Regions from separate parts of the Massilia sp. DD77 genome, predicted to be linked through region 2. Evidence: predicted binding sites of a transcription regulator. Region 2 holds the regulator's gene; the other holds the start of a gene.
What was found. The regulator NrdR, encoded in region 2, represses ribonucleotide reductase genes. The targets are predictions, from matches to a motif close to CACNANATNTNGTG.

Region 1 (15,966 bases), on a different contig from region 2:
TGGGATTTGGCGTGCAGCGACAAACGTCCCAGGAACAGCACGGCGACGTCATCGAGCCCCACCCCGAGCCGCGCACGGGCCTCGGCGCGCAGCGCCTCGTCGGCCTCCTGCTCGGCGCAGTGCACGCCGAGCGGAATCAGGGGCAGCTGCGGCAGCTCGAAACGGGTCGCGCCCAGCCGCGCCTGCAGGTAGGCGGCTTGCTCCTCGATCAGCACGCGCACGCTGTCGCGCACCACGCGCGAGGTGCACACGATGGCGTCCCAGGCGCGCACCGGCGCCACCAGCAGCTGGGCCACCATGCTCATCATCTCGTGGCTGGCGGTGGTGTGGGCCACGCCGCACAGGCTGTACTGGCGCTCGCCCGCCTGCAGGCGGCGCCAGGCCAGGCGCTCGATCCCGGGACCGGGGTGGTAGAGGCAGCCGAAGTGCGCCAGCCCTTCCGGCGCGGAAGGCGCGATCCAGCGCGCCAGGCCGCGGTAGCCGTCCGCGCGCAGCGCCGCCTCGAAGGCCTCGAAGTAACGGCGGTCGGCGGCGAAGCAGCCGAGTTCGGCCAGCCCCTCGGCCTGGGCGACCGCGCGCAGCAGGCCGACGCCGGCGGCCTGGCGGCCCATCAGCTTTTGCCCGGCGACGGAAAACGCCTCGGGCAGGTAGTGCAGTGCAAAGCGGTCGGTCATGCCATCTCCTTTCGACCGATCATAGCGTCGCCGCTCTTGAGATGGCGCGAGCATGGCGCGCGCGGGAGATGTCGCTTTATTCGAAGCAACGCCGACCTGATGCGCAGTCGACCGCTTGCTGTTGGGTGGGCGGGTCTCCCGCCCACGCGGTGATCGTTATCGGCTCCGCTCTCGCGCACGGACCGGCGGACGCTGCTTGAACGCGTGGGCGGCGAAGCCGCCCACCCTACGTGATCAGCGCTTCGGCGCCACGCGCCACACCACCCCGCCGGCATCATCGACCACCAGCAGCGCGCCATCCGCGCCCACTTCGACGCCCGACGGCCGTCCCCACACGTCGCGGTCGCTCAGCACCATGCCGGTCATGAAGTCCTGGTACTGCCCGGTCGGCACGCCATTCTTCATGAACACCCGCACCACCTTGTAGCCGGTGCGCACGCCGCGGTTCCATGAGCCGTGCAGCGCCACGAACACGTCCCCCTCGTACTCCTTCGGGAAGGCGTGCTTCGCTCCTTTCGGCGCGTGGTAGACGGCCATGCCCAGCGGCGCCGAGTGGGCCTGCAGCAGCACGTCCGGCGCGATGGTCTTGCCTTTCAGGTCCGGACGCTGGCCGGCCAGGCGCGGGTCTTCATGGTCGCCGATGTAGTACCACGGCCAGCCGTAGAAACCGCCCTGCTTCACGCGGGTCACGTAGTCCGGCGGCAGGTTGTCGCCCAGCGCGTCGCGCTCGTTGACGTTGCACATCAGCTCGCCCGTGGACGGATACACCAGCATGCCGACACAGTTGCGCAGGCCGGTGGCATAGGTGCGGCGGTTGCGCCCGTCCGGATCGAAGGCCATGACGGTGGCGCGGTCGGTTTCCACGCCCCAGGCGCCGCCCACGCCGTGCCTGGCTTCCCATTGCGGCAATGGTTCAGGCGGGGTGGCGCCGATCTCGGTGGCGACGTTGGTGGCCGAACCGATCGACAGCAGCATGGTCTTGCCGTCCTTCGAGAAGGCCAGGGTGCGGGTGGTGTGGCCGCCGCTGGTGTCGCTCAGGTGCGGCACCACGGCTTCCGCCGGGCCGCGCGCCTTCAGGTCGCCGCTGCGGTAGGGAATGCGCACGATCGAATTGACATTGGCGACGTACAGGTAGTGCGGATTGGCGCCGGATGGGTAGAAGGCCATGCCGTAGGGACGCTCCAGGCCGCTGGCGAAGACCGCGGCCGTATCGGCCTTGGCGCCGGTCTTCGAGCGCAGCACCTTGATCTCGCCCTTGGCGGTGGCGGCCAGGAACAGGTCGCCGTTCGGCGCGCGCAGCGGCAGGCGCGGCTTGTCTTCGTCACTGGCGAACACGCCGACCGTGAAGCCGCTGGGGACCACCGGCATCGAGCCGTTCGGGCGCGCCTCGACACGCGGGCCGTTGCCGGCGCTGGCGGTGGCGAAGGGCTTGGGCAGGTCGTTCAGCTTGATGTGGTGGATCTTGCCGGGCTGGTGCTCGTCCCAGGCGCCGCCACGCTCGAGCGGCGCGCCGGCCTGCGCGGGAACGGCCGCGGTGGCCGGCCCCTGCAGGCTGGCCAGGTAATCGATCAGCGCCGTGCGCGCCGCCTTGTCCGGGACGCCGACCGGCATCGTGGTGCCCGGCACGGCCTTGCCCGGGTCGAGCAGGAAGACATCCAGCTCCGCACGGGTCCAGGTCTTGCCGGCGGCGCCGGCCTTGCTCAAGGCCGCCGAATAGTGATAGCCGGGGACAGCCGCCGCCTTGCGCCCGACCAGGCCGAACAGGCCGGGGCCGGCGCGCGAGGACAGGTTGGCGTCGACGCTGTGGCAGCTGGCGCAGTTGTTATCGAAAACGGTGCGGCCGCTGAGGGATTGCGGGGCGGCATGGGCGGATGATACCGCTATCAATCCGACGAGCAGCAGGGCATGCGGCGGCGAATACTTGGCTTGCAAGGGACGTCTCCTGGTTTGAATAAATAGCAATCCGCCATGATAGGGCAAGTGCGCGGAGTCCGTCAGCCGCTTGCCAGATACCGTGCCAGCTCGGCCTGCGTCAGGCTGCGCTCGGCCGTTCCGTGGAAGGCGCATGCGAAGGCGCCGCTGACGGCGCCCGCACGCATGCAGGCGTCGACAGGCTGGCCGGCGCTCCAGGCATGCAGGAATGCGGACGAGAAGGCATCACCGGCGCCGTTGCTGTCCACGGCCGACCAGTCGTCGAGCCGGGCGGCCGCGGTGTGCCGCACCTCTTTCGCTCCGCGTTCCAGCACATAGCTGCCCTGCGCCCCCGCGGTGGCCACCACGGCCTGCGCCTTGCCTTCGCGGAGAATGGCGCGCATCACGTCGAACACCCCCTCCCCCAGCGCCGCGCTGCTGAGGAAGACCAGATCGGAACGGTAGGCGAAGTCGTGGTAATAGGGATTGCGGCCGTCCCAGTCGTGCAGGTCGGTCGATACCGGCAAGCCGAGGGCCTGTGCGTCGTCATAGAGCTCGCGCGCCCAGGGCACGATGCTGAGGTGAACGTGTTCCGCCTGGCGCATGCGCGGCAGGTAGAACTCGCGCGGCATGCGCAAGGCATCCGGATGGCGGCCGTCGTAGAGCGACAGCCGCCGTCCATCCGGCCCCACCAGGTTGACGCTGCGCCGGGTGCCGCTGTCGTGGACCAGGTAGTCGAAGTCCAGGCCGCGCTCGCGGTAGCGGGCCAGGATCAGCTCCGCCTGGGGATCGGCGCCGATGAAGTCGATCAGCAGGGGGCGGTGGCCGAGGGCAAGCAGGCCCAGGGCCACGCCATTCCCCGTATGCGCCACATAATCCATCACGGGCGGCACGTGGATCGAATCGGCCATGGCCAGCGGCAGCGACGGCACGCGCACGATCGTGTCGATGCCGACGCCGCCCGCCACCAGCACCCGGCGCCCGCCGGCCGCTACCATGCGACCACCGCCGAAGTCATCGGCGGCAGGGAAAGCGGCGCCCCCAGGTCCACGCTGGCGCCGGTCAGGACGTTGCGCGCCTGGCGCGCCTTGCCGATCATGCCCGCGAAACGCTTCAGGTCGAGCTGGGTCGGCCCCGCGTTCTTGTTCAGCACCACCATCACCGTCTGCTTGCCGTCGTGGCGGAAGTAGACGTAGTGCCCGTCGGCGGGCAGGTAGTGGGTCAGCTTGCCGTGCGTGACCGCCGAACTGGTCTTGCGCCAGTTGAACAGGGTGCGCACCAGCTGCTGCATGTCGCGCTGGCTGGCCGACAGCCCGGCGCCGGTGAAGGCGCTGACCTTGTCGCCCGCCCAGCCGCCCGGCATGTCGGCGCGCAGCACGCCATCCTCGCGCTGCTTCGGACTGCCGATCAGGACCTCGGTGCCGTAGAACATCTGCGGAATGCCGCGCGTGGTCGCCATCAGGATCAGGTTGGTCCTGGCCAGGTCGATGTTGTTGTCGACCTGCGCCAGGATGCGCGGGCGGTCGTGGTTGTCCGGGAAGACCATCAGCTTCATCGGGTCGGCGTACAGGTAGTCGGCCGCCAGGATCTCGTAGATGCGGATCAGGCCCTGGCCGCTTGATTCCGGTGCGGTGAGGGCCAGCGGCGCGGTGTCGCTCAGCGGGAAGTCCATCACGGTGGGCAGCTCGGAACGGAAACCGTCGCGGTTGACCACGCCCTTCTGCCAATAGGCCACCATGTGCGGGCGCGCGTCCATCTCTTCGCCGACGATGTTCAGGTTCGGGTACTCGTCGAACACGGCGCGGTTCCATTCGTTCAGGAAGGCCGGATCGGAGTAGGAATAGGTGTCCTCGCGGATGCCGGCCAGGTTCGCGTATTCGATCCACCACAGGGTGTTCTGGATCAGGTAGCGCGCCACCAGCTTGTTGCGCTGGTTCAGGTCCGGCATGGTCTCGACGAACCAGCCGTCGAAGAAGCGCGCCTTCTCTTCCGGCGCCACGTGGATGTCCTGGGCCACCGTGTGCTGGTTGTTGGTCGGCTTGAAGGTGCTGCCGTGGTTGATCCAGTCCTTGGCCGGCATGTCGCGCATCCACCAGTGGCCGGTGCCGATGTGGTTGAGCACCACGTCGTGGATCAGGCCGATGCCGCGTTCGTTGGCGGCCTTCACGTAGTTGCGGAAGTCCTCGTTGCTGCCGAAGCGCGGATCGATCTTGTAGTAATCGGTGAGCGAATAGCCGTGGTAGGAATAGCTCGGCTGGTTGTTCTCCAACAGCGGCGTGGGCCAGATCATGGTGAAGCCGAGCTTGCCGATGTAGTCGAGCTGGGCCTGCATGCCGGCCAGGTCGCCGCCGTGGCGCACGTTGGGCTGCTTGCGGTCGGCGCCTTCCAGCATGCCGGCGGCGTCGTTCGACGGATCGCCGTTGGCGAAACGGTCCGGCATGAGCAGGTAGATCGCGTCGGTGGCATCGAAACCGCGCCGCTGCGCCGAACCGGGCCGGCGTTGTTCCAGCCGGTAGGGGTGGCTGACGACAGCCTCCTTGCCGCGCATGAAGCGCAGCGTGAATTCGCCGGGCTTGGCCGAGCGCGCGATCTTGAGGTTCACGAACAGGAAGTTCGGATTGTCGGTGCGCTCGGTGCCGACGATGCGCACGCCGGGATAGGACAGCGCCGGCTGCAGCTCGGCGATCCGTTCGCCGTGCACCATCAGCTGGAGCTCGGTGCGCTTCATGCCGGTCCACCAGTTCAGCGGCTCCACATGCTGGATGTCATACGGCGCTGCCTGGGCCCACAAGGCGGTCGTCAAGGCTGAGATGAGAAAGGCGGTTTTGAGCATGGCTCCTCCAGGTTGCTCTATCAATGTTTTGTAGCAAAGTAACATGAAATACTGGCTCAATCTACCGTTATAAGCCTATATTTGTAGTAAAACTTCACGACAAGTTTGAGATGGTCAAAAATGCAACAGTGCTGTACAGAATCCTGTTATCGTAGGACGTACTTACATCCCGGGAGCCTGCATGGAACAGACAACGACTTTCGCCGATGCCCAGCGCGACATGCGTCATGCCTATGCCGGCGGTGCTCCCGGCATGCTCGTGTCTTCCCTCGTATGGATGGGCGCCGGACTCGTCGCCATGACCGGCACTGCGCAGAACGCGGTGCTGGCCCTGTTCGTGGGCGGAATGCTCATCCATCCGCTCGGCATGCTGCTCGCCAGGCTGCTGGGAAGGCCGGGCAACCATGCCAAGGGCAACCCGCTGGGATCGCTGGCGCTGGAGAGCACGGTCTGGATGCTGTTGGGCTTTGCGCTGGCCTACAGCCTGTCGCAGTGGCGCAGCGAGCTGTTCTTCCCGGCGATGCTGCTGACCATCGGCGGCCGCTACCTCAGCTTCGCGACGGTGTACGGGATGCGGATCTACTGGGCCTGCGGCGCGGCGCTGGCAGCCGCCGGCTTCCTGCTTGCCGGGAAAGGGGCGCCGATGGCGAACAGCGCCTTTGCCGGTGCCGCCATCGAACTGGTCTTCGCGGTCGCGATCTTCGCCCGCGAGCGCAGCGCACTGCGCCGCGCGCTGCCGCAGTAAAGCGCCGAGGGATCAGGCCGGCGGCTGGAGAGGGCTGGCGCTATCCCGCTAGTCCGCCACCCGGATGACCAGCTTGCCGAAATTTCGCCCTTGCAGCAGGTCGATGAAGGCCGCCGGCGCCTGCTCCAGGCCGTCGACGATGTCCTCCCGATAGCGCAGCCTGCCACTGGCGATCCAGTTTTCCGCCTCGCGCAGGAACTCGGGGCGCAGGTCGGCGAATTCGCGCTGGATGAAGCCGCGGATCGAGAGGCTTTTCTTCAGCACGTCGCGCATCATCAGCCCGAGCCGGTCGGGTCCCGGTTCGGCTTGCGGCAGCGCGTTGTACTGCGAGATCAGGCCGCACACGGGAACGCGGGCGAAGTCGTTCAGGAGCGGGAACACGGCGTCCCAGACCTTGCCGCCGACGTTCTCGAAATACACGTCGATGCCTTGCGGGCAGGCATCCGCCAGCCTCGCGGCGAAGTCGGGCGCGCGATGGTCGACGACGGCATCGAAGCCCAGTTCGTCGTGCACGAAGGCGCACTTGTCCGGCCCGCCGGCGATCCCCACGGCGCGCGCACCCCGGATGCGGGCGATCTGCCCCACCACCGAGCCGACCGCGCCGCTGGCCGCCGCCACGACCACGGTTTCTCCGGGCTGGGGCCGGCCGATCTCCCGCAATCCTGCCCAGGCGGTAAAGCCCGGCATGCCCAGCACACCCAGCGCCGTCCTGGGCGGGACCAGGGACGGGTCGAGCTTGCGCAGGTTCTCGCCGTTCGACAGCGCATAGCGCTGCCAGCCCGAATGCGACAGGACGATATCGCCCACGGCGAAGCCACCATGGCGCGAGGCGGCCACCCGCGCCACCGTGCCGCCCTCCATCACCTCCCCGATGCCGACCGGCCTGGCATAGGACTTCGCATCGTCCATCCGCCCGCGCATATAGGGGTCGAGCGAGAGGTAGAGGGTCTCGAGCAGCAGTTCGCCGGTACCAGGGACGGGAACGGGTTCTTCCACGAGGCGGAAATTCTCGAGCCGCGGGAGACCTTGTGGACGGGAAGCGAGCACGATCCGCTGGTTCGGCGCGTGGTGCATATCGGGATCCTCCTGAAGAGCTGGTCCAAGCATGGTACGCCGGATCGGCATTTTGTTCAGGGCGCCGCCTGGAATGAAAAAACGCCCGGCTGGCGTCGGCCAGGCGGGCGTTTTCAAGGGAGGGCTTGCTATCAGTCCCAGCTGAGCGTACCGCCGGTCTGGTACTCGGTCACGCGGGTCTCGAAGAAGTTGCGTTCCTTCTTCAAGTCGATCATCTCGCTCATCCACGGGAACGGGTTTTCTTCGTTCGGGAACAGCGGGTCCAGGCCGATCTGCACGGCGCGGCGGTTGGCGATGAAGCGCAGGTAGCCCTTGAACATCGGGGCGTTCAGGCCCAGCACGCCGCGCGGCATGGTGTCTTCGGCGTAGCGGTATTCCAGCTCGACCGCCTTCAGGAACAGTTCCTTGATCTCGTCGCGGAAGGCCGGGGTCCACAGCATCGGGTTTTCCATCTTGATCGTGTTGATCAGGTCGATGCCGAAGTTCACGTGCATCGACTCGTCGCGCAGGATGTACTGGTACTGCTCGGCGGCGCCGGTCATCTTGTTCTGGCGGCCCAGCGCCAGGATCTGGGTGAAGCCGACGTAGAAGAACAGGCCTTCCATCAGGCAGGCGAAGACGATGATCGACTTCAGCAGCTTCTGGTCGCTTTCGGTCGTACCGGTCTTGAATTCAGGATCGGTCAGGGTCTCGATGAACGGGATCAGGAACTGGTCCTTGTCGTGGATCGACTCGATCTCGTTGTAGGCGTTGAAGATCTCGCGCTCGTCCAGGCCCAGCGACTCGACGATGTACTGGTAGGCGTGGGTGTGGATCGCCTCTTCGAAGGCCTGGCGCAGCAGGTACTGGCGGCATTCCGGGGCGGTGATGTGGCGGTAGGTGCCCAGCACGATGTTGTTCGCGGCCAGCGAGTCGGCGGTCACGAAGAAGCCCAGGTTGCGCTTGACCAGGCGGCGCTCGTCTTCGCTCAGGCCGTTCGGGTTCTTCCACAGCTCGATGTCGCGCTGCATGTTCACTTCCTGCGGCATCCAGTGGTTGGCGCAGCCGGCCAGGTACTTGTCCCATGCCCACTTGTACTTGAACGGGACCAGTTGGTTCACGTCGGTCTGGCCGTTGATGATGCGCTTGTCGTCGGCGTTGACGCGTTTCGCGACTTCGGCGGCGGGCGCTGCGGCGTCGAGAGCGGCGGCGGGTTGCGGGGCGCGCGGGGCGCTGGTCGGTTCGTCGTCCCAAGAGAGCATGTTTCGGTTCCTTCTTTCGTGGCCTCCTTTGATGGCGGGGCCTTAACTATTCATGGTGATCGTCAGTTCCGAGGGGAACGCAAGCGCTGGCGGTGTGCTGCGGACTTGGGTTCCCGCCTTCGCGGGAATGACGGTGTTGAGCTTGGTGGTACCAAGGATGCGAGCGTCCAGCCAAGGCCCGCTCGCATCGTTCAAACGCTTACTGGCAGGCTTCGCACTCGTCGAAGCCGGCGTCGCCCGGACGCAGGTAGCAGGCGGCGCCTTCCACCACGTCCGCGGCTGCCGGGGCCGCATGGCCAGCCTGGAGGCCGCCCGAGACCGGCACGGCGTTCAGGGCGCCGGTACGGGTGGTCGACTTCTCCATGTGGGTCGCGGCGATGGTGCGCAGGTAGTAGGTGGTCTTCAGGCCGCGCAGCCATGCCAGCTTGTAGGTCTCGTCCAGTTTCTTGCCCGAGGCGCCGGCCATGTAGATGTTCAGCGACTGGGCCTGGTCGATCCACTTCTGGCGGCGCGAGGCGGCTTCCACCAGCCACTTCGGCTCGACTTCGAACGCGGTGGCGTAGATGTCGCGCAGGTCTTGCGGCACGCGGTCGATCTTGCTCAGCGAACCGTCGAAGTACTTCAGGTCGGCGATCATGACTTCGTCCCACAGGTCGCGCGCCTTCAGGTCGCGCACCAGGTAGGCGTTGATCTCGGTGAATTCGCCCGACAGGTTCGACTTCACGTACAGGTTCTGGAAGGTCGGCTCGATGCAGGCCGACACGCCGATGATGTTCGAGATGGTCGCGGTCGGGGCGATCGCCACGCAGTTCGAGTTACGCATGCCGAACTGCTTGATGCGGTTGCGCACCAGGCTCCAGTCCATCGATTCGCTGGTGTCCTGCTCCAGGTAGCCGCCGCGCTCTTCCATCAGCAGCTTGATCGAGTCCTGCGGCAGGATGCCGCGGTCCCACAGCGAGCCGGTGTAGGTCTCGTAGCGGCCGCGCTCTTCCGCCAGCTCGGTCGATGCCAGGTAGGCGTAGTAGCAGACGGCTTCCATCGACTTGTCGGCGAATTCGACGGCTTTATCCGACGCGAACGGCACGCGCATCATGTGCAGGCAGTCCTGGTGGCCCATGATGCCCATGCCCACCGGACGGTGGCGCATGTTCGAGTTACGGGCCTTGTCGACGGCGTAGTAGTTGATGTCGATGACGTTGTCCAGCATGCGCATCGCGGTGCGGATGGTCTTTTGCAGCTTGACGTGGTCCAGGCCATCGCCCTTCATGTGCTGCGGCAGGTTCACCGAGCCCAGGTTGCAGACGGCGATCTCGTCGGCGCTGGTGTTCAGGGTGATCTCGGTGCACAGGTTCGACGAGTGCACCACGCCCACGTGCTGCTGCGGCGAACGGATGTTGCACGGATCCTTGAAGGTGATCCACGGGTGGCCTGTCTCGAACAGCATCGACAGCATCTTGCGCCACAGGTCGAGCGCTTCGATCTTCTTGAACACGGACATCTCGCCGCGCTCGGCCTTGGCTTCGTACGCCACGTAGGCGGCTTCGAAGGCCTTGCCGGTCAGGTCGTGCAGGTCCGGGGTTTCCGACGGCGAGAACAGGGTCCAGTTGCCCTTTTCCATCACGCGCTTCATGAACAGGTCCGGAATCCAGTTCGCGGTGTTCATGTCGTGGGTGCGGCGGCGGTCGTCGCCGGTGTTCTTGCGCAGGTCGAGGAATTCCTCGATGTCCAGGTGCCAGGTTTCCAGGTAGGCGCAGACCGCGCCCTTGCGCTTGCCGCCCTGGTTGACCGCCACGGCGGTGTCGTTGACCACCTTCAGGAACGGCACCACGCCCTGCGAGCGGCCGTTGGTGCCCTTGATGCGCGAACCCAGCGCGCGGACCGGGGTCCAGTCGTTGCCCAGGCCGCCGGCGAACTTCGACAGCAGCGCATTCTCTTTGATGGCGTCGTAGATGCCTTCCAGGTCGTCGCCGACGGTGGTCAGGTAGCAGGACGACAGCTGCGAGCGGCGGGTGCCCGAGTTGAACAGGGTCGGGGTCGAGCTCATGAAGTCGAAGGACGACAGCAGGTTGTAGAACTCGATGGCGCGCGCTTCGCGGTCGGCTTCGCGCAGGGCCAGGCCCATCGCGACGCGCATGTAGAAGGCCTGCGGCATTTCGATGCGGACGTCGCGCACGTGCAGGAAGTAGCGGTCGTACAGGGTCTGCAGGCCGATGTAGCCGAACTGCAGGTCACGGTCGGCGACCAGGGCCTTGGCCAGGCGCTCGAGGTCGTACTTGCCCAGCTCTTCGTCCAGCAGCTCGTTCTCGATGCCCTTGGCGATGTATTTCGGGAAGTAGGTAATGTACTCGGCGGCGGCGGCGGCTTGCGCGACTTCCTTGCCGAAGACTTCCTTGCGGATGGTGTGCAGCAGGATGCGGGCGGTCACCTGGCTGTAGGCCGGGTCCTTTTCCATCAGGGCTCTAGCGGCCAGGATGGCGGACTTGTGCAGCTCTTCGACCGGCACGCCGTCGTACAGGTTCTTCATGGTCTCGGCGACGATGGCCTCGGCGTCGACATGCTTTTCCAGGCCGGCGCAGGCGGCGTTGATCAGGCTCGAGACCGCGTTCAGGTCCAGCGGACGGCGCTCGCCGCCGTCGACCACGTGGATCTGCGGGGCCACGACGGCGGAACCGCCGGCGGCTTCCTTGGCGGCGCGGCGCTCTTCCATGCGCTTGGCGCGGTACAGCACGTATTCGCGCGCGACATCGTGTTCGCCCGAACGCATCAGCGACAGCTCGACCTGGTCCTGCACGTCCTCGATGTGGAAGGTGCCGCCATTCGGCTGGCGGCGCACCAGCGCGGCCACGACGTTATTGGTCAGCTGTTCCACCAGCTCGCGGATGCGGGCCGAGACGGCGCCCTGCCCGCCGGCGACGGCGAGGAAGGCCTTGGTCATCGCCACCGAGATCTTGTTCGGCTCGAACGCGACCACGGCGCCATTGCGGCGGATGACACGGTAATCACCGCGCGCGACGATGTCGGCGGGCGTGGCGCCAGTCGACGTCGTTCCTGGGGTGACGTGCGGATTGATCGAGATGTCTTGTGCTGTTTGCATTGAGCCTCCAGGATGACGGCCGGTGCCGCCAAATTGTTATCGCTGGACCGTCGTGCGGTCGTTGACAAAATTAAAAGCAAAACGATACCCCGCCAGCCGGAAGCCTAAGCTGGCAAACCAGATATGCAGGGTAAGGGTAAGTCCTATGATTCGCTTGTGATTCGTGTCGGAAGCCGAGCTTGCCGACTACCGGTGTAGGTCTAGTTTCTTGCTGTCTACTACCACTAGATCTAGTGTCCGGCCTTGAGATGAGACTAATTGTAGTACCTCGTTTGCGATAAGGGCAAGTAAATAAATTCTCAATATTTGAGCTGAATCGTTGTGCGGAGTCTTGACTTTTGCAGCCTGCCGAACGATGCGGAATGCACGGTGAGCAAGCACTAACATCGGATTTTCCGGCTGCTCATTAGGTAATCAGAACTGGGCATTATTGCACGGTGGAAGTGCAGTTTGCATCATGTTAATTCCTTGGCCATGAGCCTAAAGATGGATCCGCGGCCCTGGATGTAGGGTGGACGGGTCTCCCGCCCCCCCCTCAGCCGGTGCTATCTATATAGTAGGGTTGGCGGCTCCGCCGCCGACGCGGTGATGGGTGGCGGATGCCGGTTCGCGCGCGCATCAGCACCGGGCGTGTATCGCCGCGTCGGCGGCAAAGCCGCCAACCCTACGCCTAATCGTCCGGCGCGCTGATCTCCAGCTTCTGCATCTGGTAGCGCAACTGCCGCACGCTGATCCCCAGCAGGCTGGCCGCCTGCGTGCGGTTGAATTGGGTCTGCTGCAGGGCGCGCTGGATGATGTCGCGCTCGACCTGCTCCAGGTAGGCCGGCAGATTCGACGGCAGCTCCGCCGGTCCCAGGTTCACCGGCACCGGCACCGGCGCCGCGGCCGGCATGGGGGGCGCAGGTTCCGGTGTCAGCGGCACGGCCGGCGCGACGGGGGGCGCCACCGGTTCGCGCACCGTGGGCTCGCCCGGCCGCGCCGCCTTCAGCGACAAGTCCCCCACTTCGATCACTCCGCCGTTGGCGAAAGCCAGCGCCCGCTCCAGCACATTCTCCAGCTCGCGCACGTTGCCGGGGAAGGAATAGGCGCGCAGCGCGTCCAGCACGCCCGGCCCGAGCGAGGCCTTGCCCGGCCCGGCCAGCCTGGCGAGGATGGCGTCCGTCAGCACCGGCAAGTCCTCCAGCCGCTCGCGCAGCGGCGGCAGCGCCAGCTCGATCACGTTCAGGCGGTAGAACAAATCCTGCCTGAACTTGCCGGTCTCGACGCAGCGTGCCAGGTCCTGGTGGGTGGCGCTGACGATGCGCACGTCGACCGGCTCCTCGGTCGTGGCGCCGATCTTGCGCACGCGCCGCTCCTGGATCGCGCGCAGCAGCTTGACCTGCATCGCCAGCGGCAGGTCGGCCACCTCGTCCAGCATCAGGGTGCCGCCGTCGGCCGCCTGGAAGAAGCCTTCGCGCTCGTCCGCCGCGCCGGTGAAGGCGCCCTTGCGGTAGCCGAAGAACTCCGCTTCCATCAGGGCCTCGGGAATGGCGCCGCAGTTCACCGCCACGAAGGGCTTGGCGGCGCGCGAGCTTTGCGCGTGGATCTCGCGCGCGGCCAGTTCCTTGCCGGCGCCCGATTCGCCGGTGATCGAGACCGGCGCATTGGAGCGCGCCAGGCGCCCGATCTGGGCCCGCAGCGACTGCATGGCGGGCGAGTCGCCGATCAGGCGCGAAGTCCCGGCGCCGATGTCCTGCTGCCCTGTTCCTCCCTCCGACACCTTCAGCGCCGAGCGCACCATCAGGCGCAGCGCATCCAGGGCCACCGGCTTGGCGATGTAGTCGAAGGCCCCGGCCTTGAGCGCCACCACCGCGTTTTCGGCGCTGCCGAAGGCGGTGATGACGGCCACCGGCGTGCCTTTGCCGGAGGCGCTGATCTCGCGCACCAGCTCGATCCCGAGGCCGTCGGGCAGGCGCATGTCGGTCAGCACCAGGGCGTAGTCGTGTTCTTCGAACAGGTTGCGCGCCTGGCGCAGGGTGGCGGCGCTGTCGACGTCCAGGCCCATCTTGAGCAAGGTAATCTCGAGCAGCTCGCGCAGGTCGGCCTCGTCGTCGACGACCAGGATGCGTGGTGCGCTCATGCCGTCCTCCCCTGCCCGTGCGCCTCAGCCGGAACGCGGCTGGATGAAACTGATGACGAAGCGGCCGCTGGCCTTGCGCGGGCCCATCGCCGACTGGTCGAACCGGTATTCATAATCGAGTTTCGCATCGTTGTTCAGGCACAGTTCTCGCGCCAGGTAGAGTCCCAGGCCGGTGCCCTTGCTCGAGGTGGTGTAGAAGGGCTCGAACAGGTGCGCCCGCACGTCGGGCGTGATGCCGGGGCCGTCGTCCTGCACGTGCAGCTCTGGGCGCCCGGCCGCATCCAGGGACGGGAAGATCCGGATGCTGCCCGGCTTGCGGCTGGCGTAGCGCACCGCGTTGTTCAACAGGTTGAGCAGCACTTCGTGCAGGTGCAGCGGGTCGAAACGCACCGTGGCGTCGCCGGCGTCGCCCAGCCAGACTATATCACCGTCCAGGCCGTGGATTTCGCAGAATTCGGCCTTCAGCTCGGCCAGGAAAGCGGCCAGCGGCACCGGCTCGCTGTGCGGCTGGGCCTTGCGCGACAGCTGCAGGATGTCCTCGACCATGCGGTTCACGCGCGCCACGTTGTCGCTCACGATCTTCAGCAGGCGCACCTCGGCCGGGCCGTGCAGGTCTTCGGCCAGCAGCGCGGTGGCGTGGCCGATGGCCGACAGCGGATTGCGCACCTCATGGGCGATGCTGGCGGTCAGGCGCCCCATCGAGGCCAGCTTCAGTTGCTGCGCCTGGTTTTCGATGGCGCTCACGTCCTGCATGAAGATCACGCTGCGCCCGCCCGCCTGGGCGCTGGTGTCGACGCGGGCGAAGCGCAGCTTCAGGTGCGCCGGCTGGTCGCGCCCGCCGCGCACGCCCCGGCCGGAACCGCCCTCGTGCCAGGGCTTGATGGTGACGAAGGCCGCTTCCTCGCCGGGCGCCGCGCGCCAGGCGGCGAAGGCTTGCGCGACCGGTTCGAAGGCGGACGCGTCGGCCAGGCGGAAGCCCTCGGCCTCGGATTCCAGGCCCAGCATGCGGCGCGCCGCCGGGTTGCCGGTGTAGACGCCGCCGCCGTCGTCGAGCACCAGGATGCCGTCGCCGACGTCGGCGATCACGATCTGGTTGATGGCCTGCTGGACGCGCAGGTCGGTGCCGCGCTGGGCCGCCAGTTCCTCCTGCCCCAGCAGGCGCGCCGCCAGCCGGTTCAGGATCAGCACGCAGGCAAAGAAGGCCGCGCCGTACATCCCGGCCTGCATCAGCGGCGGCTCGCGGTCGCTGACGAAGAGCTGCCAGGCGCTTTCCAGCAGCAGGAAGATGGCGGCGACCGAGGCCGAGAACAGCGCCATCAGCAGCGGCGCCAGGATGGCGGCGCCGGCCAGCGGGAACAGGTAGAGGATGCCGAGGCCGCTGGGCATGCCGCCCGCGGCCAGGTAGAGCAGCGAGATGACCGCCAGGTCGGTGGCGATCTGCACGCCCAGCTGGATGATGAAGCGGCGGCGCCAGCGCGCGGCCATTACCGCGAACAGGATGGCGGCAGTGGCGTAGGCGAAGCAGGTTTCGGCTGCGGCCGGATCGGTACTGACGCTGCCGCTCTGGAGGTCGAAGCCGAGATACAGCAGCAGCACCAGCGCAATGACGATGCGCGTCACCGTGAAGGTCTGGAGCGAGCGCCACAGGGTGACGCGCGCCTCCGCGGACAGCGCATGCGCCGGCACCTTCCAGGCCGCCATCGGGGCTTACCGGGGCGGCAGGCGCACGTGGCCTGGCGAGCAGTAGTCGTGACCGTCGGCGCGCACCGCTTCCGAGGCCGGGAAGTACATGCCGCAGTGGGCGCACTGGGCCATGGCCTCGATCTCGCCGGCATGGGTGGGGGTCGGGCGCTGCTGCCGCTGCGCCTCCATCTGGCCGCGGCGCACGGCGGCGCGCAGCTTGCTGCGGATGGCGAAGACCACCAGGGCGATGAGGGCGATCCAGAACAGGATGCGGGTCATGCCACCCCCCGGTGCAGGACGACTTCCAGCACGAAGCGGCTGCCGACATAGGCCAGCGCCAGGGTGGCGAAGCCTGCCAGCGTGAAGCGCAGCGCGGTCTTGCCGCGCCAGCCCTGCCATTTGCGGCCGGCCAGCAGCGCCGCGAACAGCGCCCAGGACAGCAGCGCGAACACGCTCTTGTGGTCGAGCAGCAGCGGACGGCCGAAGACCTGTTCCGAGAACACGAAGCCCGACAGCACGGTGAGGCTGAGCAGCACGAAGCCGATCCAGATCACGCGGAACAGCAGTTTTTCCATGGTCAGCAGGGCCGGCA
Region 2 (15,966 bases):
CGGTGGCCGAGATGCCGATGAAGATCGAGAACACGACCACGGCGATAGTCGAGGTCTTGCGCGCGCCTGTCATGTCAAGGAAGGGATTGGCGGGAATGAACGACAGGATCATGCTCGGCAGCGAGATGTCCTTGGCGGCCGCCAGGTTGCCCTGCAGGTATTCGCCGCGCGCCACTTCGGCCGCGGAAGTGGTCAAGCCCACCGCGCTCAGGCCGAACAGCTTGGCCATCAGGATGCCGATCACGGCCGCGATGACGGTCGTCGCGAGCAGGATGCCGATGGTGAGCGTACTGATGCTGCCGAGCGAGGCCGTGGTGCGCAGTTTCATGATGGCTTGCACGATCGAGACCATGATCAGGGGGATCACGATCATCTGCAGCAGCTTGACGTAGCCGCTGCCCAGCACGTCCAGCCAGGCGTTGGTGGCCGCCACCTCGGGCGAGCCCGCACCATAGACCGCCTGAAGGCCCGCGCCCAGCACCACGCCCAGGCCGAGGCCCGCCAGTACCCGTTTGGTAAAGGACACGTGGCCGCTCTGCATGCGCCACAGCAGGACGCAGACGGCGAGGGCGATGGCCAGGTTCAGGATCAGCGGAAGGTTCATGGGGCCTCAGGAGAAAGTTACTGCATTGCTACAAATCGATCGCAGCATTCTATAGGCAAACTGGCATCGACGCTCCTCACCCGGCCGATATTTGCACCGCCCTGGTGCAAGACTGCTTGAAGCCTAAAGCCTGTGTTGCAGTGCAGCGACGGCGGCGCATGGTATGGCGCAAACGATATCGCCAGGCAGAGCAAACATGCGCAGATGTTTCTATAATCCAAGAAGTCTTTCCTCAAAAACGCCCAAGCTTGTCAGCGCTCCCATGTTCAAACACCTCAGCATCAAGTCTCGCCTCATCTTCGTCATCGCCTTCCTGGCGGTGGAATTGATTGCCGGCGCCGTCATCGGCCTGGTCAACCTCGGCGTCGCGAATGCCGAACTCAAGCAAATGTACGACCAGCGCCTGCTGGCGCTCGGCCGGGTCGGCCAGGTCGTGCAGCTGGTCACGACGAACCAGCTGAATGTCGCCAAGGCGATCAGCATCGAAGACGCCGCCGTGCGCGGCGCCCTGATGACCGAGGTCGACGCCAACGCGGCCCAGATCACGGCCTTGTGGGACGAGTACAAGGGTAGCGAGCTGGGTGAGCAGGAACGCGCCCTGGCCGAGGCCTTCGCCGAAGCGCGCAAGTCCTTCCTGGCGCAAGGCCTGCGTCCGGCCCAGGCCGCGATCCGCGGCGGCGACAATGCGCAAGCGGTGCAGCTGCTGAACGGCCCGATGCAGGCGCTGTTCAAGCCGATGCAGGACCAGGGCTTCAAGCTGATCGGCATGATGCAGGCCGAGGCGAAGGCCGACTACGACCGTTCGCAGTCGACCTTCGAACTGGTGCGCCTGGTGTGCCTGGCCGGCCTGCTGTTCGGCCTGGCGATGGCGGCGGTGATCGGCTGGATGCTGGTGCGCGCCATCGTGCGTCCCCTGGAACAGGCGGTGGCCATCGCCGGCGCCGTGGCGGCGGGCGACCTGACCCAGCACATCGAAGCCGACGCGCAGAACGAGACCGGCCGCCTGCTGCAGGCGCTCAAGGAGATGAACGATTCGCTGGTCAGGATCGTCAGCCGGGTACGCGCGGGCACCGACACGATCGCCATCGCATCGGGCGAGATCGCCTCCGGCAACCTGGATCTGTCGGCGCGCACCGAGCAGCAGGCCGGTTCGCTGGAAGAAACCGCATCCTCGATGGAAGAGCTGACCTCGACCGTCAAGCAGAACGCCGACAACGCGCGCCAGGCCAACGCCCTGGCCGCCTCGGCCTCGGAAGTGGCGGGCAAGGGCGGGGCGGTGGTCGAGCAGGTGGTGCAGACCATGGGGGCGATCAACGCCTCGGCGACCCGCATCGTCGATATCATCGGCGTCATCGACGGCATCGCTTTCCAGACCAACATCCTGGCGCTGAACGCGGCGGTGGAAGCGGCGCGCGCCGGCGAGCAGGGCCGCGGCTTCGCGGTGGTGGCGGGCGAAGTGCGCAGCCTGGCCCAGCGCAGCGCGGCGGCGGCCAAGGAAATCAAGGCCCTGATCGACGACTCGGTCGAGAAGGTGCACCACGGCGCCGAACTGGTCGACCAGGCCGGCGCGACAATGGCGGACATCGTGCAGAGCGTCAACCGCGTAACCGACATCATGGCCGAGATCACGGCCGCCAGCCAGGAGCAGACCGCCGGCATCGAGCAGATCAACAGCGCGGTCAGCCAGATGGACCAGGTGACGCAGCAGAACGCGGCCCTGGTCGAGCAGGCCACCGCGGCCGCCCAATCCCTGCAGGAAGAAGCCTCGGTGCTGGCGCAGACCGTGGGCGCCTTCAAGCTGAACGGTTCGGCAATGACGGCGCCGGTGGCGAGCCCGGAGCGCACCGCGGTCGCGCTACCGGCTGCGCGTCCGGGCAGGGCGCCGGCGGCGCCGGCGCGTCCGAAGCCCGTCAAGGGGGCGGACCGGCAGCCGGCCGCGCAGGCGGCGCGTCCGGCACGACAGGCCGAGGCGGCCCAGGCGGCGGACGGCTGGGAAGAGTTCTGAATCCAGGCGCCGCAAGCTGCCTTCCGGAACGAAAAAGCCAACCCCCAGGGTTGGCTTTTTCATTGGCGCGCCCGGTTCCGCCGGCGGCCCGGGTAAAGGACCCGCCGCCGGGAATGGGCGCGTGCGTCCGCGGCGCTTATTCGAACGCGATCACCAGCGCGAGCAGGCCGATTCCCAGGCCCACGCTCACGGCGACCCGCTGGCGCAGGCGGCGGCTGCTCGAGACGATGTCCTTGGCGATGTTACGGCGCGGCGCGCGCGGATCGGTGTTGTCGACAGTGGCGGTATGGATGGCGCGGTGAGCGCGTTCGGTGTGTTCGGTTTCCATGATGTCTCCATGCGCCGTCTCCACGGGAAACGGCAGGTTAGGCCGGCAAGGGCCAAATATTCGGTCAGTACGTCGTGTGGACGCGTCGGTCTGGTGCGGCCCGGCGAAGCGATTTCGCCGGGCTCAGGCAAGCCGGGCAGCGGCCAGGCAGCCCTGGCGGGCACGCGGCGCGGGGAAGCGGTGTCGTTGGCGGTCATGCCGCGCGGCCGCGGCGCAGCGGGTGCGCGGGCCAGGGTGGTGCAGGTAGGTGCGCGACATGCAGTGCCAGTACGTTGCTTCTTGTTCGACAATCCGTGAGCGCAGCGGTTCCATGCGCAGAAGATGTGAGCGCGCGTCCCGGGACGTTATTCATTTTACATCTCGCTATCCTAAAGGCAAGAGGCGCACGATAGCTGCACCAGTATCCACTCACCTTCGATATAACGAAGTTCATCCTATCATGGTTGACCAGTTGTGAAAGCTCTCAGAAGCAGAGGCCGGCATTCTGTCGCCTTTTCGCCAAGTTTCTTTGAAAAAGATGGTTACAAATCAAGGGTGATTTATATTTCCTTGTGGAAATGAATGCCGGTGGGGCGCGGATAGGGGATCAGCTTGGCCGCCAAATGCACAAAAGCCCACGAATCGGCATTCTAGGGCTTTCTGGATAGGTGGCAGGCCGTACGGCAGTCGACCGGGCGAGTAGTCGTGTTGCTTGCTACCCTGGTCGGAATGTTACTGCCCGACGCAAATGATTTTGGTCACGTATTCGTGGGCGCTGCGCTTCTTCTTTGTCGCCCACTGGATGGCTTCCTGTGCTGCGGCGATCGTCATCACGGTCGCCTTTTCCTTGTTCTTGATGAAGGAAACGCCTTCGAACTTGCCTTCCTTGCTACGCATCACTTTGGCGAACACGGACGCCTTGTTGTCCTCGTCGGCGATTTTGTTTTGCTGGACGAGGTAACGCTGGTTCATGGTTTCCATGCGGACGTGCAGTAGGTGAGCGTTGAAGATCGGATTTTACGGTGTGCGAACCGCGGCACGAAGCAAAAAGCCCACGAACCGTAGTTGTGGGCTTCCTGTGTATTCGTGGTAGGCCGTGCGGGATTCGAACCTGCGACCAACGGATTAAAAGTCCGCTGCTCTACCAGCTGAGCTAACGACCCGAAAGAAGCAAGATTATAGGATGGGTGAACGAAGCTGTCAAATACCCAGCCTGCCTAGGCGCTTACCTCAGCGCCGCCAGCCGGTCGCGCGCGGTCTGCGCCGCGCTCGAGGACGGGTACTTCGAGACCAGCTGCTGCAAGGCCTTCTTGGCGTTCTTGTTGTCCTTCAAGAGGGCGTAGCTGCTGGCGATGTTCAGCATCGCGTCCGGCACCTTCGGCGAGCTGTTGTAGGTGCTGGTCACGACTTCCTGGGCCGCGATGGCCTTCTTGTAGTCGCCCAGCGCATAGTAGGCGTTGCCCAGCCAGTACTGCGCGTTCGAGGCATAGGCCGAATCCGGATAGCGCTTGACAAAGTCCTGAAGCGCGGTCGCGGCGGCCTTGTAGTCGCCCGACTGAAAGGTGGCGGTGGCGGCGTCGTAGGCGGTTTTTTCGGCCGGCAGCACCTCGGCGGTCTGGCCGTCGATGGTTTCCTGGCGCGGTTCGAGCTTCTTGATGCGCGCGTCGAGGTCGGCGTACAGCTGCTTCTGGCCGTTCTGGGCCTTGGAAATCTCGTTGGCGAGCACCTCGACCTGGCCGCGCAGGCGCGCCAGTTCCTGCATGGTCTGCTCGTGCTGGTTCAGCATTTCGATGGTCGAGCTCTTGTCCGCCTTGCTGTCCATGCGGGCGGTCAGGTCGCGCGCGATGTTGTCGACCTTGGCACGCAGGTCGAGGATCGCTTTGCGCGCTTCGTCGTCGTCGAGCAGGCCGGCGGACGCCTGCAGCGGCATCCAGGCCGCCAGGAACAGGCAGGCGAGACGGGACGGGGTCAGTTTCATCATGGCGTTGCTCTTTCTACTAAACCAGTTGCAGAGATAAAAAACGGGGCGGCTAGCAGTCTGCACCGCTAGCCGCCCCGCTGTCAATCTACCGTGCTAAACGGCAATTGATTACTGATAAACGATGTCGGCGCGACGGTTCTCGGCCCAGGCGGCTTCGTTGCTGCCGGTTGCCTTCGGCTTTTCTTCGCCCAGCGACACGGCTTCCATCTGGCCTTCGGCCACGCCCAGCGAGCCCATGGCGCGGCGGACGGCTTCGGCACGCTTCTGGCCCAGGGCCAGGTTGTACTCGGTACCGCCGCGTTCGTCGGTGTTACCCTGGATCAGGACCTTGCGCTGCTTGTTCTTGTTCAGGTAGCCCGAGTGGTTTTCCACGACCGGACGGCCATCGTCACGCACCACGAAGCTGTCGTAGTCGAAGTAGACGCTGCGGTTGGCCAGCACGCCCTTCGGGTCGTTCAGCGGATCCACGGTGCCGGTTTCGACCGGCTTGATGTCACGGGTGTCGGCTTGTGCCGGCGCCGGTTCCGGCGACTTCTCGACGACCGGGGTTTCGTTCAGCTTGGTAGGCGACGAGCAAGCGGCGAGCAGTGCTGCTGCCGAGACGATGAAGGCGACGCTCTTGAGGTTGCGCATGTTTTTCTCCTGTTCTGGTAAAGGTTTTACTTCTCACTACGATGCTGCATTACTTCATGAAAGGACCCCAGCTGGGTTCCCGAATGTTTCCCGCTTGGGTGGTCAAGCGTTGCTTGACCCGTCCATCCACCGACACCACGGCCAGCGAGGTTCGCCCGCCGCCCTTGGTCGCATACATGATGTACTTGCCGTTAGGCGAAAAACTCGGTTCGGTGGCCCCATCGGCCAGGCGCAGTTCCTGGCCGCTGGCCAGGTCCATCGCATATAAGGAGAAACCGCCGTCGCGCTGGGAGATCCATGCCAGGGTCTTCCCATCAGGAGACACGCGCGGGCTGATGTTGTAGCTTCCGTTGAAGGTCACGCGGCTGGCGTTGCCGCCCGACGCGCTCATCTTGTAGACCTGCGGACCGCCGCTGCGGTCGCTGGTGAAATAAATCGTCTGGCCGTCGGCCGAGAACTGCGGCTCGGTATCGATGGCGTTGTTGGTGGTCAGGCGGCGCAGGGCACTGCCGTCCGAGCGCACCGTATAGATCTCGGTATTGCCGTCCTTCGACAGGGCCACGGCCAGGGTGGAGCCGTCCGGCGACCACGACGGCGCGGAATTGTTGCCCTTCTGGTTGGACACCTTGCTGCGGCGGCCGGTCATCAGGTCCTGCAGGTAGACCACCGGCTTGCGGTCTTCCAGCGAGACGTAGGCGACCTTGCTGCCGTCCGGCGACCAGGCCGGCGAAATGATCGGCTCGCGGCCGTGCACGGCCACGATTTCGTTCTCGCCGTCGGCGTCGGCCACGGCCAGGCTGTAGTCGCGGCCGGCGCGGTTTTCCTTCACGTAGGCGATGCGGGTCGAGAAGATGCCCTTCACGCCGGTCAGCTTTTCGTAGACGTCGTCGGCGATGCGGTGCGCCTGCAGGCGGGTGTACTTGGGCTGGACTTCCCCGCCCATCTGCGAGATCTGGCCGCCCTTGACGGTGTCGAGCAGCTTGTAGCGCACGGCCAGGCGGCCGTCCGGCTGGCGCGCCACGCTGCCGACCACCAGGGCGTCGGCGCCGCTGGCCTTGAAGGCGGCCAGGTCGACGCTGGCGCTATCGCTGATCACTTGCCCGGCGTTGATCACCTTGAACACGCCAGAGCGCTCGAGGTCGGCGCGGATCACGGCCGAAATCTGCGCCGGGGCGATGCCTTCATCGGCAAAGGCGGCCACGGCGACCGGGATCTGGTTGCTGCCGACACCGGCGATCTCGACCTTCAGCTGGGCCTGGGTCGCAGTTCCCATCAGCATGGTCGCACTAAACAGCAGTAAATGAAGTTTTTTCATAGTCTAATCAGAGTAAGTCGGGACCGGTCAGTCGAGGTCTTTCATCGAGAAATTGACTTCGAGGTTACGCTCTACCGTACCATCTTTCTTCTTGGGTAGTGGGGACGCTTTGCGGATGCCATTCTCCACCGCGCGGTCGAACTCGGGCACGCCGCTGCTCTTGCTCAGGCGGACCGACATGATCTCGCCGGTCGGCAACTGGTCCACCTTGAATACGGCTTTCGGATTGCCCGGCACATCGGTGCCGCCCGCATAGGTCGTGTTGCTCTTGATCTTGGCCGTGATCGCGGCGACATAGCCGCTGTCGATCTTCGGCGCGGTCGATTTCTCGGCCGAGCCGCCGCTGCCCATGGCGCCTGCCATGCGCTTGAGGTCTTCCTGGCGGATCTTGTCCAGGCGCGCTTTCTCGGCGGCCGCTTTCTTCGCATCAGCCACTTTCTTGGCGTCGTCTTTCTTTTTCTTCTCGTCCGCTTCCTTCTTGGCCAGCTCCTTGCCCTCGGCCTCTTCTTTTTTCTTCTTCTCGAGCTCGTCCTTCTTCTTCTGCTCGGCGATTTCCTTCTCGCGCTCGCGTTTCTCGGCCAGTTCCTTCTTCTTCAGTTCCTCGGCCTTGCGTTCCTTCTCGCGCTCGAGGGCGATGTCGGGCGGGGTCGGCGCAGGGCGCTCGACGGGCGGCGGCGGCTCGGCGCGCTGGACGGGCTGGGGTTCCGGTTCGGGCGGCGGCGGCGGCGGCTCGGCCGGCAGGGGCGGCGCGGCGGCGGTCTGGACCGACATGTCCCAGACTTCGGCCTCGACCGCGACCGGTTCGTTGCTCTGCCAGCTGATGCCGAACCACAGGAAGGACAGCAGCACGGCGTGCACCACCACCGCCAGCACGAAGGAGGGCAGGCGTTTCGGCTCGGGCGGCACGTAGTACGGGGTGCCGGCGCTGGCAGGCTTCATGGCTGACATGGTTGCGACATCACTTGGTAGCGAGTCCCACGCGGTCGATGCCCATCTTCTTGGCTTCGGAAATCAGCTGGATGACATCGTCGTACTTGCTGTCCCTGTCGCCCGCGATCATGACCGGATAGTCCGGATTTTCCTCGTGCAGGGCGCGCAGGCGCTGGAGCAGGGCGGAGCGGTCGGCCACGTCTTCGGCGGCGACCTTCTGCTTGCCGTTCACGCCGATCGACAGCTTGCCTTCCGGGTGCACCTGGATCTGGATGTAGGTATCCGGCGGCAGCGCCGATTTTTCCGCGCGCGGCAGGTTGACCACGCTCGGCGCCTCGTTGGCCGGTACCGCCATGAAGATGATGAGCAGCACCAGCATCACGTCGATGTAGGGCACGACGTTGATCTCGGACTTGAACTTGCGGCGGCGTCCGCCGCGCATGCTGCTGGAAAAGGCCATTCCGCTCCCCCGTCTCAGCGCGCCTGGCGCTGCAGGATGTTCGAGAATTCCTCGACGAAGCTCTCGAAGCGGTTGGCCAGGCGGTCGATGTCGTGCGTGAAGCGGTTGTAGGCGACGACGGCCGGGATCGCGGCGAACAGGCCGATCGCGGTGGCGATCAGGGCTTCGGCGATACCGGGCGCGACCACCGCCAGGGTGGCTTGCTGCACGTTGGCCAGGCCGCGGAAGGCGTTCATGATGCCCCACACGGTGCCGAGCAGGCCGATGTAGGGCGACACGGAACCGACCGAGGCCAGGAAGTTCAGGTGGGTGTCCAGCATGTCGAGTTCGCGCTGGAAGGAAGCGCGCATGGCGCGGCGTGCGCCGTCGAGCACGGCGCCCATGTCGAGGTCGTCGCGCGATGCCTGCTTGCCCTTGATGAACTCGCCCATGCCCGCTTCGAAGATGCGGGCCAGGGGGCCGCTCTGGTCACGCTGGCTGCTGGCGCTCTGGTGCAGGGTGTGCAGGTTGCCGCCGGCCCAGAAGCTGCGCTCGAACTGCTCGGTCTGGCCACGGGCGGCGCGGATCGCGAACAGCTTGCGGAAAATATAGGTCCAGCTGATGATCGACAAGGCCAGCAGCAAGGCCATGATCAACTGCACGAGCAGGTGGGCGTTGCTGATCAGGGCGATAAACGAAAGGTCTTGGGTCGCGGTCATCGGTAGCAATAGTTGTATAAATGGTCAGGCAGGGCGCTATGCGCCGCGCATTTTATCAGCCACGTCATCGGGCAGGGAACGGGGACGCATGGTAGCCAGGTCGACGCAGCCGACTTTCACGCTGGCGCTGGTCAGCAGCGTGTCGCCGCGCCAGGCCTGCTGCGCGAACTGGACCGAGGCGCGGCCAAGCTTTTCGACGCTGGTGCGGATGGTCAGTTCGTCGTCGAGACGGGCGGGCGCGTGATAATCCAGACTGGCGCTCTTGACCACGAAGGCGGTGCCCTCGGCGTCGAGCAGCGCCTGCTGCTGAACGCCGGTCGCACGCAGCCATTCGGTGCGCGCGCGTTCGAAGAATTTGAGGTAGTTAGCGTAAAACACGATACCACCGGCGTCGGTGTCTTCGTAATAGACCCGGACTGGCCAGTCAAAAGCTGAAGGCATTTCCCCTGCCATTAAGTGTAAATAGGAAACATTTTACGCGATTTTCGACCGTCCTATGTACGGTGCCGTACATTAAACGGCAAAAAACCGCCTGCCTTTTCCCATCAGGCATGCGTAGCGCCGCTAAGTAGACGTGAAATAGTGCAAGAAGGCCAATTACTGTAACACTTTCTCACAATTGTCCAGCGCCCGTTACAAACGGTATCTCCATAGGGGTAGGGTTGGCGGCTGTGCCGCCGACGCGTTCGAGCGCGGTGTGCGGGCTGGCGGGTAATAGGCCGCAGCCGGGTATCGCCGCGCCGGCAGCGGAGCTGCCGACCCTACGATGCCGGGCGCTTCAGGCGCTGCGCCTGATGGCGAAGGGCGAGAAACCCTGGCAGGTCGGCATCAGCTCGATCAGGTTGACGTTGATGTGCGGCGGCAGGGTCGCGATCCAGTACGCGGTCTCGGCGATGTCCTGGGCCGTCAGCGGGGTGGTGCCTTCGTAGACCTTGGCCGCGGCCGCGTCGTCGCCCTTGAAGCGTACGTTCGAGAATTCGGTGCCGCCGCACAGGCCCGGCGCCAGGTTGGTGGCGCGCACGCCCGTGCCGACCAGGTCGGCGCGCAGGTTGAGCGTGAACTGCTCGACGAAGGCCTTGGTGGCGCCATAGACATTGCCGCCTGGGTAGGGGTAATGCCCGGCGACCGAACCGAGGTTGATCACCAGGCCGCGGCCGCGCTCGACCATGCCCGGCAGCACGGCGCGGGTCATGGTCACCAGGCCCTGGCAATTGGTGGCGATCATGGTTTCCCAGTCTTCCAGCGGCACCTCGTGCGCGGGCAGGGTGTTCAGGGCCAGGCCGGCGTTGTTGACCAGGACGTCGATGGCGCGCCAGTCTTCCGGCAGCGAGGCGAGCGCGGCCTCGATCGAGGCGCGGCTGGTGACGTCGAGGGTCAGGGGCAGGGCGGCGTCGCCCAGTTCGCCGGCCAGTTCGGCGATCCGCTCGGCGCGGCGGGCGGCGAGCACGACGCGGTGGCCGTTGCGGGCGAAGGTGCGCGCCATCTCGGCGCCGAAGCCGGCCGAGGCGCCGGTGATGAATACGATCATGGTGGATCCCGAAGCGAAGTTTGTCCAAGGTGACCGGGACATTGTAGACGAAACGACCATGGTTCCGCTGGCGCTCCCCTTTTGCTCCCCCTCTGCTCCGGCTTGCCAGGACGACAGCAGTTTCCTTGCCCTAAGGGGGGCAGATCACATACAATCTGGAGTCCCTACGTCTCACGTAACTGGCGAAACACCGCGCGCCGCAGCCTCGGGCTCTGCGCACGGCAAGGTGGAGTCCCACCGGGGAACCTGAGACGTCATTTCGCCGTTCGCCTGGGCAGCCATTTAATGGACCGCGTATCGCGTCGCGGATGCCCGTTCGCTTTTCTTCGGCGCCCGCCCACGCTCAACGCTGCCGTTGCCTGGTTTACTATCGATTGGAGTTTTACATGTTTGCAAAAGACCATACGCTCGCCAACATCGACCCGGAACTGTGGGATGCCATCAAGAAGGAAAACGTTCGCCAGCAAGACCACATCGAACTGATCGCGTCCGAAAACTATACCTCGCCGGCCGTGATGGAGGCGCAGGGCTCGCAGCTGACCAATAAGTACGCCGAAGGCTACCCGGGCAAGCGCTACTACGGCGGCTGCGAATACGTCGACGTCGTCGAGCAGCTGGCCATCGACCGCCTGAAGCAGATCTTCGGCGCCGAAGCCGCCAACGTGCAGCCGAACTCGGGCTCGCAGGCCAACCAGGGCGTGTTCTTCGCCATGCTCAAGCCGGGCGACACCATCATGGGCATGTCGCTGGCCGAAGGCGGCCACCTGACCCACGGCATGGCCCTGAACATGTCGGGCAAGTGGTTCAACGTCGTCTCCTACGGCCTGACCGCGGAAGAAGACATCGACTACGAACAAATGGAGCGCCTGGCGCGCGAGCACAAGCCGAAGATGATCATCGCGGGCGCCTCGGCGTTCTCGCTGCGCATCGACTTCGAGCGCTTCGCACGCATCGCCAAGGAAATCGGCGCCTACTTCATGGTCGACATGGCCCACTACGCCGGCCTGATCGCCGCCGGCGAATACCCGAATCCGGTGCCGCACGCCGACTTCGTCACCTCGACCACCCACAAGTCGCTGCGCGGTCCGCGCGGCGGCATCATCCTGATGAAGGCCGAGCACGAGAAGGCCATCAACTCGGCGATCTTCCCGGGCATCCAGGGCGGTCCGCTGATGCACGTCATCGCCGGCAAGGCCGTCGCCTTCAAGGAAGCGCAGTCGCCCGAGTTCAAGGCCTACCAGCAGCAGGTGGTCAAGAACGCCAAGGCGCTGGCCGATACCCTGACCGCGCGCGGCCTGCGCATCGTGTCGGGCACCACCCAGTCGCACGTGATGCTGGTGGACCTGCGCGCCAAGGGCCTGACCGGCAAGGAAGCGGAAGCCATCCTGGGCCAGGCACACATGACCTGCAACAAGAACGGCATCCCGAACGACCCGCAGAAGCCTTTCGTCACCTCGGGCATCCGCCTGGGCAGCCCAGCCTTCACCACCCGCGGCTTCAAGGAAGAAGACGCGGTCAAGGTGGGCAACCTGATCGCCGACGTGCTGGACAACCCGCACGACGCCGCGACCATCGAGCGCGTCAAGGGCGAAGTCAAGCAGCTGACCGACAAGTACCCGGTCTACGCGGCCTGACGCGGCCCGGCCTGACAGCCTGACAGGGGCCGGCACCGCCGGTCCCGTTGAACCCACCCCGGCGCCATGAAATGTCCCTTCTGCCAGCATGAAGACACCCAGGTCCTCGATACCCGCGTATCGGAGGAGGGGGATTCCATCCGGCGCCGGCGCCGCTGCACCAAGTGCGACAAGCGCTTCACGACCTACGAGCGGATCGAACTGTCGATGCCGATCATCGTCAAGAAGAACGGCAGCCGCACCGAGTTCGAATCGAGCAAGCTGCGCGGCAGCCTGATGCTGGCGCTGCGCAAGCGTCCGGTCGCGGCAGAGGCCATCGACACCGCCGTTTCCACGATCGAGGAAAAACTGCTCACCAGCGGCCGGCGCGAAGTCGACACCGGCTACGTGGGCGAACTGGTGATGCAGGAGCTCAAGCGCCTGGACAAAATCGCCTATATCCGCTTCGCCTCCGTCTACAAGAACTTCGAAGACCTGGACGAATTCCAGGAAGCGCTGGACGAAGTGGGCCACCCCCGCAAATAAGCTGCTTCACTTCTTCGCCGTTTAGTTCCCCAAAATCCGCCGCATCGGCTTAGGCCAGCTCATGGCCGGCCTGTTCACGGCTGCTACCTTTACACCTCGCCGTATCACGCGCCGCGTGATCGCGTATCGTCAAGGGAGAGGGCCGGCATGCGGGAGCATCCAGGAAGCGGTTTCACGCTCATCGAAGTGCTGGTGGCGCTGTTCGTGCTGGCCGTCGGCGTGGTCGGCGCGGGCGCGGCCCAGCTGGCGGCCCAGCGCACGCGCCAGCAATCGGCCCTGATGTCCGAAGCGGCGCAGCTGGCAGCATCGCTGGCCGCGCGCATGCGCGCCAATGCCGCTGTCGCCGGCTTGCCGCTGGCGTCGAACCCCTACCTCGCGCTCGACTACGACGCCATGCGTGATGGCGCGCCCGGCGCCGCGCCGGCATCCTGCTACGGCGCCTCCCATTGCGCTCCGCTGCGCTTGGCCGCCTTCGACCTGCATGAAACGAAGCAGGCCGTGTACGCATCCTTCCCGGGCGGACGGATCGCTGTCTGCCGCGACGGCGCGCCTTGGGACGCGAGGACGGGCCGCTACCGCTGGACCTGCGACGAGGCGGCGGATGCGCCGGTCCTCATCAAGCTCGGCTGGATCGGCTTCGACGACGCGCCCGGCCTGGTGGCGGTGGTGCCGCAATGAGCCTCCAGTGCAGCCGGCAGCGCGGCCTGACCGTGATCGAACTGATGGTGGCGATGACGCTCGGCCTGGCGGTGCTGCTCGCCGCCGGCAAGCTGCTGATCGGCGCCACCCGCGCCCACGCCATGCAGGTCGAAACGGCGGACATGGACGAAGCCGGGCGTTATGCGCTGGACGCCGTGGCGCGCGCCGTGCGGCAGGCCGCGCACGTCGACTGGGCGGCGTCGCCGACGCGCGAGCCGAGCTTGCCGGCCCGCGTGGCTGGCCTGGACGCGCGCTCGCTGTCGCGTAACGGCGCCGGCATTTCCTCGCCGTTGACGGATGCGGTGAACGGCAGCGACGTGCTGGCGCTGCGCTTTCCAGGTACCGGCAATCCCCCCAACGGCGACGGCGGCACCGTCGATTGCGCCGGCTTCCCGGTCCACGCCGGCGAGGAGGGCTGGAGCATCTTCTATGTGGCCCGCAACGCGCAGGGCGACGCGGAGCTGCGCTGCAAGTACCGCGGCAAGAGCAACTGGTCGTCGGATGCCGTGGCCGGCAAGGTGGATGGCTTCCAGGTGCTGTATGGGCTCGATGGCGATGGCGACGGAACGCCCGAGCGCTACGTGAATGCTTCCACGCTCGCCGCGCTCGACGCGGGACTCGCCCTGAACGGCGCCACACCCGTGCAGCGGGCCCAGGACCTGAACCGGCGCACGCACTGGAAGCGGGTGGCGGCAGTGAAGCTGGCGCTGCTCTTGCACGGCCCACGCATCGATGGCGGAGCGGACGCCAGCTACGCGCTGTTCGGGCCCGGCCACGCGCTGACGCAGGCGGGCGGCGACGCCGGGACGCTGCTGAGCGAACGGACCCTGGCCGGCAGGCAGGCCACGCGCATGCGCAAGGTCTACAGCGCCACGGTGGCGCTGCCGGTGGCGCCGGAGTGAGGACGCGATGCGAACGGGCATGCATCCTCCCACAGTGCGCAAGCGCAAGCACGAGCGCGGCGCCGCCCTGCTGACGGCCATGGTGCTGATGCTGGCCGTGCTGATGACGGGCCTGGCCGGCGCCCGCACGGCCCTGTACGGCGCGCGCGCCGCCGCCCACGAGCGCGACCGGCTGCTGGCCCTGCAGATGGCCGAGGCCGCGCTGGCCGACGCCGAGCGCGACATCGAAGGCGGCGACAACCCGGCATCGGCGCGCGCGGCGGCCTTCGCGGCCGGCCTGGCGTCCGCCTTTGCGCAAGACTGCACCGAAGGCAGGCCCTACGACGGCCTGTGCCAGGCCGAGGAGGATGTCGAAGAACACGCGCAGCGGCTGGCCGACGACGACGGGCCGGCCGTGCGTTTCGGCGCATTCACGGGCCGGCGGATGCCGGAGGGCGAGGGCGGCCTGCCGTCCGAGGCGCCGCGCTACCTGATCGAACGCATGCCGGCGGCCGGCACGGACCACCTGTACCGCATCACCGCGCTCGGCACCGGGTCCATGCCCACGACCCGGGCGGCCGTGCAAGCCTATTACCGCAAGCCCGCCACGGCGGGAACGCGCGGCCGCCGGGTCGGCTGGCGCGAGATCGGCAACTGGGCCGGGATGGCCGCAAGCGAATAAAGGGGATGAGGATGAGGCGACGCATGACAGGCTTTACCTTGATCGAATTGATGCTGGTGCTGGCGATCGTCGCCCTGCTGGGCGCGGTGGCCTATCCCTCGTATGCGCGCCAGATGGCCAAGGCCAAACGTATCGAAGCCCAGCTGGCGCTGGTGGACCTGATGCAGCGCCAGGAACAGTACCGCGCCCAGCACCACAGCTACCTGGCCTTCTCGTCGGAAGCCGACTCCGGGGACGCGGGCCGCTTCAAGTGGTGGCTCGGCCGCGAGGCCGCAGCCAGCGCCTATGAGCTCGACGGTGTCGCCTGTCCCGGCCGCGCCATCCAGGAATGCATCCGGCTGCGCGCCCGGCCCGGGACCGAAAACGTCGACAGCGGCTTCGCCGACCCCGAATGCGGCGCGCTGACCTATGACAGCACGGGCGCCCAGGCCTCGAACGGTACTTCGGACAGGTGCTGGCCATGAGCTACTTCCGTGACCGCACCGATGCCGCGCATGCCGAATTGATGGCCAACACAACCCGTAGGGTGGACGGCTCCGCCGCCCACCCTACGGCACGCGCCCCAGGATCCCCCCGGCGCCACCGCGGCTTCTCCCTCTCCGAACTCAGCGTCGTCCTCGGCATCGCCGCCATCGCCGCCGGCATGGCCGCCCCCAACCTGCACAGCCTGTTGCTGGCCCAGCAACTGCGCTCCGCTACCGGTGACTTGTCGGGCGCCATCGCCTTCGCGCGGGCCCAGGCCATCGCCCGCAACGAGACGGTCAAGCTGGTGCCGAACGACGCCGCCGGCGAGGACTGGACACGCGGCTGGACCGTCTTCGTCGACCGCGACGGCGATCGCGCGCCCGGCCCGGACGACGAGGTGCTGGCCGTCCACCCGGCGCTGCCGCAGGGCATGCAGGCCGACTATGCCTTCACCAGCCCAGCGCCGCCCCAGTACATCGCCTACAATGGCGCCGGACGCAGCTGCAGCGACACCAACAGCGCGGCATCACGGCTGGGTACGCTGTCGCTGTTTCACGGCGACGGTGTCCGGCGTATTAAAATCAACATGCTGGGCCGTGCGCGCAGCTGCAATCCGGCG

Region 1: V7778_RS06395 (ribonucleoside-diphosphate reductase subunit alpha) is a predicted target of NrdR. The motif match lies at 11,795-11,808, and genes of this name have one in related genera.

Annotation. Positions count from the first base shown of each region.
Region 1 covers NZ_JBAMDH010000008.1:100,500-116,465, forward strand. The annotation lists gene V7778_RS06360 (glycosyltransferase family 4 protein) at 1-674, opposite strand, end outside; gene V7778_RS06365 (PQQ-dependent sugar dehydrogenase) at 909-2,606, opposite strand; gene V7778_RS06370 (carbohydrate kinase family protein) at 2,669-3,583, opposite strand; gene V7778_RS06375 (glycoside hydrolase family 13 protein) at 3,577-5,418, opposite strand; gene V7778_RS06380 (DUF7010 family protein) at 5,600-6,163, shown strand; gene V7778_RS06385 (NADP-dependent oxidoreductase) at 6,212-7,237, opposite strand; gene V7778_RS06390 (ribonucleotide-diphosphate reductase subunit beta) at 7,369-8,478, opposite strand; gene V7778_RS06395 (ribonucleoside-diphosphate reductase subunit alpha) at 8,678-11,572, opposite strand; gene V7778_RS06400 (sigma-54-dependent transcriptional regulator) at 12,243-13,691, opposite strand; gene V7778_RS06405 (sensor histidine kinase) at 13,716-15,392, opposite strand; gene V7778_RS06410 (PP0621 family protein) at 15,399-15,653, opposite strand; gene V7778_RS06415 (cytochrome C assembly family protein) at 15,650-15,966, opposite strand, start outside.
Region 2 covers NZ_JBAMDH010000035.1:36,089-52,054, forward strand. The annotation lists gene V7778_RS19800 (L-cystine transporter) at 1-604, opposite strand, end outside; gene V7778_RS19805 (methyl-accepting chemotaxis protein) at 867-2,609, shown strand; gene V7778_RS19810 (hypothetical protein) at 2,746-2,937, opposite strand; gene V7778_RS19815 (hypothetical protein) at 3,649-3,888, opposite strand; tRNA gene V7778_RS19820 (tRNA-Lys) at 4,004-4,079, opposite strand; gene ybgF (tol-pal system protein YbgF) at 4,142-4,897, opposite strand; gene pal (peptidoglycan-associated lipoprotein Pal) at 5,006-5,530, opposite strand; gene tolB (Tol-Pal system beta propeller repeat protein TolB) at 5,580-6,803, opposite strand; gene tolA (cell envelope integrity protein TolA) at 6,873-7,784, opposite strand; gene V7778_RS19845 (biopolymer transporter ExbD) at 7,804-8,235, opposite strand; gene tolQ (protein TolQ) at 8,250-8,933, opposite strand; gene ybgC (tol-pal system-associated acyl-CoA thioesterase) at 8,970-9,374, opposite strand; gene V7778_RS19860 (SDR family oxidoreductase) at 9,712-10,461, opposite strand; ZMP/ZTP riboswitch at 10,627-10,744, shown strand; gene glyA (serine hydroxymethyltransferase) at 10,848-12,095, shown strand; gene nrdR (transcriptional regulator NrdR) at 12,162-12,620, shown strand; gene pilV (type IV pilus modification protein PilV) at 12,768-13,298, shown strand; gene V7778_RS19880 (PilW family protein) at 13,295-14,221, shown strand; gene V7778_RS19885 (pilus assembly PilX family protein) at 14,241-14,882, shown strand; gene V7778_RS19890 (type IV pilin protein) at 14,906-15,346, shown strand; gene V7778_RS19895 (GspH/FimT family pseudopilin) at 15,343-15,966, shown strand, end outside.